DNA from 3 places in the Microbacterium sp. PRF11 genome. Region 2 is predicted to be linked to each of the others. Evidence: predicted binding sites of a transcription regulator. Region 2 holds the regulator's gene; each other region holds the start of a gene.
What was found. Region 2 encodes LexA, which represses DNA repair genes until DNA is damaged. Its sites were predicted from a motif close to TCGAACANNTGTTCGA; they were not measured.

Region 1 (3,276 bases), on a different contig from region 2:
CGTCGAGCACTGGAATCGAGTCGGTGAGGTGCGGCAGGATCGGCATGAGGAACACCGTGACGCGGAAGCCCGCGGCGGTCGCGGCGCGGACGGTCTCGAGTCGTGCTTCGGCGCTCGGGGTGCCGGGCTCGATGGAGTGCTGCAGAGCGTCGTCGAACACCGCGATCGACATCGCCAGCGTCACCTTGACCTGTGCGGCCGCCTCGGTCAGCAGCGGCAGATCCCGCCGCAGCAGAGTGCCCTTCGTGAGGATCGAGAACGGCGTTCCGGTATCGGTGAGCGCGCCGACGATGTCGGGCATGAGTCGATAGCGGCCTTCCGCCCGCTGGTACGGGTCGGTGTTGGTGCCGAGCATGACCGGTTCGCGCGCCCACGAGCCACGGCGCAATTCGGTCCGCAGCACCTCGGCGACGTTGACCTTGACGACGATCTGCGAATCGAAGTCGGCCCCGTAATCGAGGTCGAGGTACTCGTGGGTCTTCCGGGCGAAGCAGTTGTGGCTGACGACCCCGTTCGCGATGAAGTCCCCGGTTCCCGTCGTGATGTCGATCATGTCGATCTCGTGACCGACGTCATCGATCGCGACGACTCGGAGATCGGCGCTCGTTTTGACGGCGGCGCCTGTCACGGTGAGCTTTCGCGTGATGGCCGGACGAGCGATGTCGAAGAACCGTTGCCGCGCGGACAATCCACCGCGCAAACGGATCGACGCCACTCCGTTCAATTTCACCGGCTCGCGGACGGCGTGGAAACCGAGGGCGGCGAAAGCTTGTTCCGTCAGCGAAAGCAACTCTTCGTTCGCGTTGGCGATGCGGAGCACACCCCGCGAGCAGGAGCCTTCGGCGTCGAAGATGCCCCCGAGGAAGCCCGCGAACCATTCGCGTGATCGGTCATCCGGCGCCGCGATGTGCTGCTCGAGCCGTGCGATGTCGGCGCGTCGGGCCGTGTGGATGGCGGTCATCGGACGCCGACCCGCGGGGACGGCGAAGGGGCGAACCAGGGTTGGCACGCCGATCCCTTCCAGCAAGTTTCGCGAAAGCTCGAGAGCCTCGTGGTCGATGAGAGCGAGACGGAATCGGTGAACCTCACGGACGCGGATGCCGTCATCGTAGATCTTGTGCAGGATCATGCCGTCGCCACGGATCATCCCCGTCAGGTACCCGCGCCGCCAGTCGGGGCTCGCGCTCGCGTCGACGGATCGAGGGCCCGTGCCGAATCCTTGGAGACGATTAGACGTCGTCAGATGTGGGCGTCGCTCCCCCGCAACCGGGGAGTCGGTCACGTGCTTCCACCCGCGTTCCGTCAAGAAACGGTGGTCACCGCTCGCCTCGATCTCGGTGCCATCGGCGAGCGTTACACGATGCAGTCGCTTGCGGGTCGACCACTTGGCCTGCACCGTGGTTCGCACGTAGTGGCGGTAGGTCGCGCCCCTTTCAGTGCCGATGATCTCGTCGCCGATGCGGATCTCCGAAAGGGGGACCTGTCGACCATCGGCCCTCAGGATGAGAGTGTCGGGTGACAGGCAGTAAGAACACGCATGACTGCAGCCACGGTATGGGTTCACCGTCCAGTCGAACGGCATGGCGGAGGCGCCGGGAACGCGGTTGAGAGCGCTCTTGCACAGCACTTCGTGGAACGTCATGCCGGCGAATTCGGGCGTCGTGACCGATCGAACCAGGCCGTCCATCTGTTCGAGGCCGGGCAGGGCGTCAGGGTTGTCCACACCCAGCTGCTGACCCTGCCATCTCATGGCTACAGTCGAACACATGTTCTATGAAACATCAAGGCGTGCCGGCCTCGAGTCGATCATCGCAGCGATGCGGGCAGCCGCGGCCGCGTGCCGGAGACATCCGCTCGGCCCGACCCGCGCGCCGGGGGTCGACCCGCGTCGGGCCGCGGGCGAGAATGGGTCGAGTGATACCCGATCCCGAGCTCTCCCCCCGCCGCGCCGCGCGCGCGGAAGCGGAGCGGCTCGCGACCGCGGCGCTCACCCTCCCGCAGACGCCGGTGACGGAGCAGAGCACCCCCGCCCCGCCCACCCGACGCGCGCTCAGAGCGGCGTCGGCCCCCTCGACGCGAAGCATCCGCACCGCCCTCGCCGATACCGCCTCGAACCCGACCTTCCGTCGTCGCCGCCTCGGCGCGGTGGTGGCCGCGGCTCTCGTCATCGTTGCGGGCGGCGTCGCGATCGGGGCGGCGGCCTCGGGTGCCGGCGGTGAAGCGGCGACCTCCGCCGTCGCCGAAGAGGCCGTCGCGACCGTCGCCGGCCCCCCGGCCGTTCCCGACGCGGGTCTGCCGGTACCGCAGCTCGCCGCGGTGGCGGCGACGGCGACGCCATGCGACGACCCGACATTCACCGCCGCGCTCTCCGCGGGCGATGACGGTGCGGCGATCGCCGCCGCCGGTGGGGGGAGCGCTTTCCGCGAGGCGGTGGCATCCGGGATCGCGCCCTGCGTGTCGCTGTCCGACCCCGACCGTCAGTGGGTCGTGGTCAACAAGCAGCGGCCTCTCGACCCGATCGACTATCGTGCCGGCGACCTCGTCATGCCCGACGCCGTCCGTGCCCTGGAGCAGTCCGCGCTCCGACAGGCCGCCGCCGGCGCCCTCACGACGATGGTGCGCGCCGCCGCCGACGCGGGCGCGGGAGAGATCGGCTACCTCAGCGCGTTCCGCTCGTTCTCGACGCAGCAATCGACCTACGCCGGGCGCGTCGCGATCGGCGGCGTCGACGAGGCCGATCGCGAGAGCGCGCGGGCCGGGTACAGCGAGCACCAGACCGGACTCGCGGTCGACATCGTGCCGTGCGACGGCTCGTGCGCCACCCTCGACGACGTCGCCGGCTCCCGTCAGGGGGCGTGGGTGCGGGAGCACGCGTGGGAGTACGGCTTCATCACCCGTTATGCCGAGGGGCGCGAGAGCGTCAGCGGGTACGAACCCGAGGCGTGGCACCTGCGCTACATAGGCCCGGAACTGGCCCGCGCCTACCATGAGGGCGGGTACTCGACCCTCGAGGAGTTCTTCGGGCTCCCGGCGGCGCCCACCTACTGACGCCGCGTTCCCCCCCCGTCCCGGGGCGGGTCAGGACGGTGCCCTCGTCCGCGCTTTCCCCCGCGCCGAGGCGCGACGACGCGGCGCACGACATCCGCTCGTCCCTCCCGCGCCGGGGCGGGTCAGGACGGTGCCCTCGTGCGCCCTTTCCCCCGCGCAACGGCGGGGCGGGACGTGGACTCCGTCCAGATTGAGTGTTGGTGATGAATCTGCCCTGAGCTATGTTTG
Region 2 (3,276 bases):
CCGCCCGCGACGGCGAGGCGCTGCGGGTCGGCGAGCCCCGCCTCGGCGAGGGCGGATGCCGCTGCGGCGACGTCGTCGACGTCGACCACGCCCCATTGCCCTTTGAGGCGGTCGCGGTACGTTCGGCCGTAGCCCGTGGAGCCGCCGTAGTTGACGTCGAGCACGCCGATACCGCGGCTGGTGAAGAAGGCGGTCCTGGCCGACGGAGCCGGCCCGACGTGCGAGGTGGGTCCGCCGTGCACTAGAACCACGTAGGGCGGCCGCTCTCCCGCTATCGGGGCGGCGTCGGGGTTGGTGGGTGCGTAGGCGAAGGCATGCACCGGGCCGTGCGGCCCCTCGGTCGTGAGCGCGCGGGCGCGCGGCATCCATTCGTCGGGCCAGGAGCTGGCACCTCCGGTGACGAGCTCGACCGCGCCGGAGTCGAGGTCGACCACCCACAGGCCCGAGCGGCCACCGGCGTCGGAGCCCGAGAGCAGTACGCGCGACCCCGAGACGTCGTCGACCGCGGCCCCCGCCACGATGGGCACGTCGATGGGCCTCACCCCGCTGGGCGCGATCTCGACGATCTCGTCGGCCCCGTTCGTGCGGACCGCGACCACGCGGCCGTCGGGTGCCGCGGCGAACCACCGCGTCCCGAGGACCCACAGTCCGCCGCCCGTGTCGGCGTCGGTGGGAGCGAGGGGTTGCGGACCGCCGGAGAGCGGGTGGCGGAAGAGGTTCCAGCGTCCCTCGGGGTCGTCGGCGTAGAGGAGTTCGTCGTCGGCGACCCACACGGGTTGCAGGGGAGCGCGCCGATCGCCGCCGGCGAGATCGTGCACGGCTCCGCTCTCGAGGTCGGCGACGCGCAGGATCGTGGCGTCCCACGGCATGTCCGGGTGGTTCCACGCGATCCAGGCCAGCCGGCGGCCGTCGGGGGAGAGGGCGGGTTGCGCGAGGAAATCGCTGCCCTCCGCGAGCACCTCGACCGGGCCGTCGAGAGGGATGCGGACGATCGAGCGGTGGGGCACGCGGGAGGAACCGTGGGTCTCACGGACCGCGAGCAGGACGCCGTTCTCCCAACGCAGGCCGCCGTGCCGCACGGCGTCGTCGGCGGGCGTGAGGGGGCGCGCGCTCTCACCCGGACGGAGCGCGTAGACGCGCTGGTCGGTCTTCTCGACGTAGTACAGCTCGCCGTCGTCGGACGCCGTCCAGGCGCCGCCGCCGTACTCGTGCACGGCGGAGCGCGCGTTGGCGGGGGCGGGCAGCACCGTCTCGACGGAGCCGTCGGCCCGACGCCGCTTCACCGCGACGCGGCCCGCCTCGTGCGGGACGGACTCGCCCCACCAGATCTCGCCGCCCACGAGTCGGGCCCCGTCGACGCGCGGCGACGCCTGCGCGACGGACTCGGGCGTGATGGGCGAGGGCCAGGAACCGTAGGGGAGGGTGTCAGCCATGAGCCCAGCCTAGGCAGACCCTCCGACACCCATTCGGCGGCCGTGCCTGAGGCGCCTCAGAATCGGGTAACGCGCGCGGGATGGGATGGCGCGGCCTCCTCGCTCCGATTCCGGTGCAGGTTCCCGGTTCCGGCGCGGGGCGAGGTCCGTGACGCGAGGAGAGCCGGATGCCGCCGCGCGAGCGGACAACCGGCCCTCGGTGATCTGATCAGACGGTGCGCAGGACCGCCACGACGCGGCCGAGCACGACGGCCTCGTCGCCGAGGATCGGCTCGAAGGCGCTGTTGCGGGGGAGCAGCCAGGTGTGGCCGTCGCGGCGGCGGAACGTCTTGACCGTCGCCTCGCCGTCGAGCATCGCGGCGACGATCTCGCCATTCTCGGCGGTGGCCTGAGAGCGGACGACGACCCAGTCCCCGTCGCAGATGGCGGCGTCGATCATCGAGTCGCCCGAGACCTTCAGCATGAACAGCTCGCCCTTGCCGACCAGCTGACGGGGGAGGGGGAAGATCTCCTCGACCTGCTGATCGGCGGTGATGGGCACGCCCGCGGCGATCCGGCCGACGAGGGGCACCAGGGCGGCATCGCCCAGGGCGGGGGCGGCATCGGCGGGATTCTCGGCCGCGGCGCCGGGAAGGTCGATCAGCACCTCCATCGCGCGCGTCTTGCCGGGGTCGCGGCGGAGGTAGCCGCTGAGCTCCAGCTGGTTCAGCTGGTGCGTGACGCTCGAGAGCGACTTCAGCCCAACCGCATCGCCGATCTCGCGCATGCTCGGCGGATAACCGTGCCGCGCGATGGACCGCTGGATGACCTCGAGTATGGCCAACTGCTTGTCGCTGAGGTTCTTCCGCCGGCGGGTCTGCGGTCGTTCGCGGCCGGCGGCGGTCGTCGCGTCGGTCATCTGGGCTCCCCTCGCGCCGCGGGAATCGCGGCGGAAATTCGAATGTCGGAGGTTGGTGATGAGGTCTCCGTGTCGAAACCGTATCCGGTCGACGACCCGAATGGCACGGAGCTGCACGCGTGTCGCGTTCGATTCGTCTCCGATATACGGGCTCTTGACACCCGATCAGGTTCGAATATAGATTCGGAATACAGATTCGCACCACCACCCTCCCGGCCGAGGGTGGGGTGCGAATCTCTCCCCACCAAGGAGCACATCATGAGCAGCATCGCCCTCACCGCCCCGTCCACCCGCCTGCGGATCACCGCGCGCGGTCGTCGCGTCGTGGCGTTCCTCGTCTCCCTCCCCATCGCCGCCGTCCTCGCGGTCGCGATCGTCGGTGGTGGCTCCGCGCTCGCCTCCGGAGACGCCGGGGCCCCGACGGGGTCGTTCACCGAGATCACCGTCATGAGCGGCGAGACCCTGTGGTCGATCGCCGAAGACGTCGCCCCCTCGGCCGACCCGCGCGACGTGGTGGCCGAGATCACCCGTCTGAACGCTCTTCCGGGCGGTTCGGTGTCGGCGGGCCAGCGCATCGCGATCCCCGCCGAATACGCCCCCGCCGCCTGAGCGGCGAGACCCCCGCTCGCGCACGTCATCCGTCCTCGCCGCCTACGATGGGTGAGGTGACCGTACGCCTCGACGACCTCCCTCTTCGTGACGATCTGCGGGGGATGACCCCGTACGGAGCCCCGCAGGCGGCACTGCCCGTCGCGCTCAACGTGAACGAGAACACGCATCCCGTTCCCGCCGAGGTCGCCGACGACATCTTGGATGCCGTTGCTCGGGCGCTGCGCGACGTGAACCGCTACCCCGACCGCGAGTTCACCGGTCTGCGTGAGGCGTTCGCCGGCTACCTGGGTCACGGGCTCAATCCCGAGCAGATCTGGGCGGCCAACGGCTCGA
Region 3 (3,276 bases), on a different contig from region 2:
GTCTCGCTCCGCTGGCACGCGCCGTCTTCCCGACGATGACCGAACCCCTGCCCACCGCCGACGAGCTGCGCGAACGCCTCGGCGACGACGAGCTGTGGGACGCCCTGACCACGCGCCCGCTCGGCGACCTGCTGCGCTCGTCGCTCGAGAGCGATCTCGCGCGCGGCATCGCCCTCACCGACGGCCTGATCGGCACCTTCGCCTCCTCCGACGACCCCTCCCTCGCCCAGAACCGCTGCTTCCTCTACCACGTGATCGGCGGAGGGACCGGAGACTGGGACGTCCCCGTCGGCGGCATGGGTGCCGTCACCGCCGAGCTGGAGCGCGCCGCCCGCGAGGCCGGCGCCGAGATCGTCACCGGGGTCGAGGTCATCTCAATCTCGAGCGACGGCGACGTGCACACCATGACCGATCGCTCGGAGGTCTTCCACGGCGACCTCGTCCTGAGCGGCGTGGGTCGAGCCGTGCTCGACCGCCTGCTCTCCGCCGGGGGGAGCGCCACCACCGGCGCGGAAGAACCCGAGGGCGCGCAGGTGAAGGTCAACATGCTGCTCTCGCGGCTCCCCCGCCTGCGCGACGAGTCGGTCACGCCCGAGGCCGCCTTCGCGGGCACGTTCCACGTGAACGAGACGATGACCCAATTGGATGCCGCACACGTCGCGGCCTCCGGAGGCCTCCTGCCCGAACCGCTCCCCGTCGAGATCTACTGCCACTCGCTGACCGACCCGTCGATCCTCGGGGAGGACCTGCGAGCCTCCGGCGCGCAGACCCTCACCATGTTCGGCCTGCAGGTGCCGCACCGGCTCATTCACGACACCGACCCCGTCGCCGCGGGCGCGCGGCTGCTCGCCGCCGCCCAGGCGTCGCTCGACAGCGTGCTCGCCGAACCGCTGCGCGACTGCATCCACCGCGCGCCCGACGGGCGCCTGTGCATCGAGGCGCGCACCACCCGCGACCTCGAGGAGTCGCTCAACATGGTCGGCGGCGACATCTTCCACGGGGAGCTCTCGTGGCCCTGGCTCTCGGCGCCCGCCGCGACGCCCGCCGAACGCTGGGGCGTCGCGACCCCGCACTCGCGCGTGCTGCTGTGCGGCTCGAGCGCGCAGCGCGGCGGCGCCGTCAGTGGGATCGGCGGACACAACGCCGCGATGGCGGCGCTGGAGATTCTCGAGGGGTAGGGCGGGGCGGGTTCGTTCCGGCGTCGGGCGGGGTGGTCGTGGGCGTTCTTCGGGGCGTGGGGTGTGCGCGCGGGCGCTCTTCGGGGCGTGAGGCTCGCTCGCGGGCGTTCTTCGGGCGTGGGGCGTACTCGCGGGCATTCTTCGGGGCGTGAGGCGTGCGCGCGGCCGTTCTTCGGGCGTGGGGCGTGCTGTGGGCCGCCGTTCGGGCCTGGGGCGTGCTCACTGCAGCTCCGCGGGGTGCGGGGCTTGAGCTCGGCCCGCCTGTAACAGCGGCGCTCTGAACGGCGTCATGCTGTCGCGGGGCGGTTTCGCACGGGGGTGAACTTTGCTGCTCGGGGGGTGAATTCCCCCCACAAATCGAACATAGTTTCTAAACTAGGGCCATGACGCGATCCGAACCACCGCCCCTTCCAGATGACCCTCCCGACAGTGCCCGGCTGCGCGAGCACGTCGATGAAATCGGCCGGTTGACCGCGGAACTCGCGCGGGTGCAGGCGACTCTCATCCGCCGTCGCGCCGACGCCATGTCGATCGCCCTCGACCACGTGGCGCGGTCGCGATCACGCGCCTCTCGGGAACGCGAGATGCCGATCCGCTCGCTCGCGCTCGAGATCGGAGTGGCGACTCGAACGCACGACCTCACGGTCCAGAAAGAGCTGTCCGATGCGCACACGCTGACTCAGAAGTTCTCCGCCACGGTCGAGGCTCTGCACTCCGGACGCATCGGCTTGCGTCATGCCCACGCGATCCTCGAGACCGGCATCCTGCTCGACGACGATGCCACGCGCCGCGGATGGGAGAGCGTGGTGCTCGTCCGAGCGCAACGCGACTCCCCCGGGCGCGTACGGGCCTTCGCGCGTGAGCTGGCCGAGAGCGTCCACCCGGTGGGGATGTCAGTGCGCCACGCGCGAGCTGCCGAGGCACGCGGGGTCAGCGTGCGCGATCTCGCCGATGGCATGGCCGAGCTGAGCGTCATCTTGCCGGCGACGGTGGCCTACGGCATTCGGGATCGCCTGCGGAGGCAGGCCGCCGCGATCCGCGAGGCGACGATCGGCGACGTTGCCGTGCGAGCGAACGAGGACGACCGGCACACCGACACGGACGGCGCCGTCCCGCCTCCGTCGACCTCGCTGGCGTCGCCTCTGAAGACGGGGCCCGCTCCCTCAGACGACCGCCTTCCCTGCCCCGACGCAGGAGTACCGGCCGCCGTCGTCGCGGACTCACGAACCCTCGCTCAGATCGGAGCCGACGTCTGCGCCGATCTCCTCCTCACCGGCGCGCCGGCGATCGACCCGACGACGCGCGATGACTGCCCTGGCGGCCTCGGCGGGATCCGCGGTCACGTGCAGATCACCGTGCCCGTTCTGACACTGATGGGTCGGTCCGACGCGGGCGCATCGCTCGAGGGCAGATGCCCCGTCGATGCGACGACGGCTCGCGTCCTCGCGGGCAGCGCCGCCGGCTGGGACCGGGTGCTCTGCGAACCGGTCACCGGAACGGTCCTCGAAGTCGATCGCTACGCACCCACCAGTTCGCAGCGACGATTCCTCGCGGCGAGAGACCGACATTGCCGGGCACCCGGATGCCGCGCCCCCGCCGCGCGCTGCCAGATCGACCACAACCACGAGGCGCAGCACGGCGGCCGCACCCATCTGTGCAACCTCTGCCACTTCTGCGTCCGTCACCACACGCTCAAGACCGAGACCGAATGGACCGTCGTTCAAGAGCGCGACGGAACGCTCCACTTCCGCAGCCCGCTCGGCCAGCAGACGCGAGAGGAGCCGCCGCCCCGCGTGATGTTCCTCCCCGACGACATCCTCGAGAAGGAGCTGTACGGTGCACCCCCGCCCTTCTGACCCCGGGAGACGTGGCGCCCTTCATCGTGATCAGGACGATGACTCTCGCCGCGATGTCGAGAACCGGGCAGACCACGCCGAGCCCGGGGAGAGTGGCCAGCCCGCCGTGAAACACCCCAAGCCCGGACTACGGATCCACCGCGCCGCGAGCCAGAGCCACGCGCCCGGGAGCCTTGCGTCCGCGATCCTGTGCGTCGCTGGTCTCGCGGGCATCCCCGGCCTCACGCGTGCCGCGTCGGCGC

Region 1: a site for LexA is predicted at 1,759-1,774, ahead of Q9R20_RS07570 (intein-containing Rv2578c family radical SAM protein). Genes of this name have one in related genera too.
Region 3: a site for LexA is predicted at 1,536-1,551, ahead of Q9R20_RS09765 (DUF222 domain-containing protein). Genes of this name have one in related genera too.

The regions. Positions count from the first base shown of each region.
Region 1 is NZ_JAUZUP010000002.1:424,127-427,402, forward strand. Features, by position in the region: gene Q9R20_RS07570 (intein-containing Rv2578c family radical SAM protein) at 1-1,750, opposite strand, end outside; gene Q9R20_RS07575 (M15 family metallopeptidase) at 1,915-3,048, shown strand.
Region 2 is NZ_JAUZUP010000001.1:173,205-176,480, reverse strand. Features, by position in the region: gene Q9R20_RS00925 (prolyl oligopeptidase family serine peptidase) at 1-1,433, opposite strand, end outside; gene lexA (transcriptional repressor LexA) at 1,642-2,331, opposite strand; gene Q9R20_RS00915 (LysM peptidoglycan-binding domain-containing protein) at 2,590-2,940, shown strand; gene Q9R20_RS00910 (histidinol-phosphate transaminase) at 2,988-3,276, shown strand, end outside.
Region 3 is NZ_JAUZUP010000003.1:202,740-206,015, reverse strand. Features, by position in the region: gene Q9R20_RS09770 (NAD(P)/FAD-dependent oxidoreductase) at 1-1,178, shown strand, start outside; gene Q9R20_RS09765 (DUF222 domain-containing protein) at 1,562-3,034, shown strand.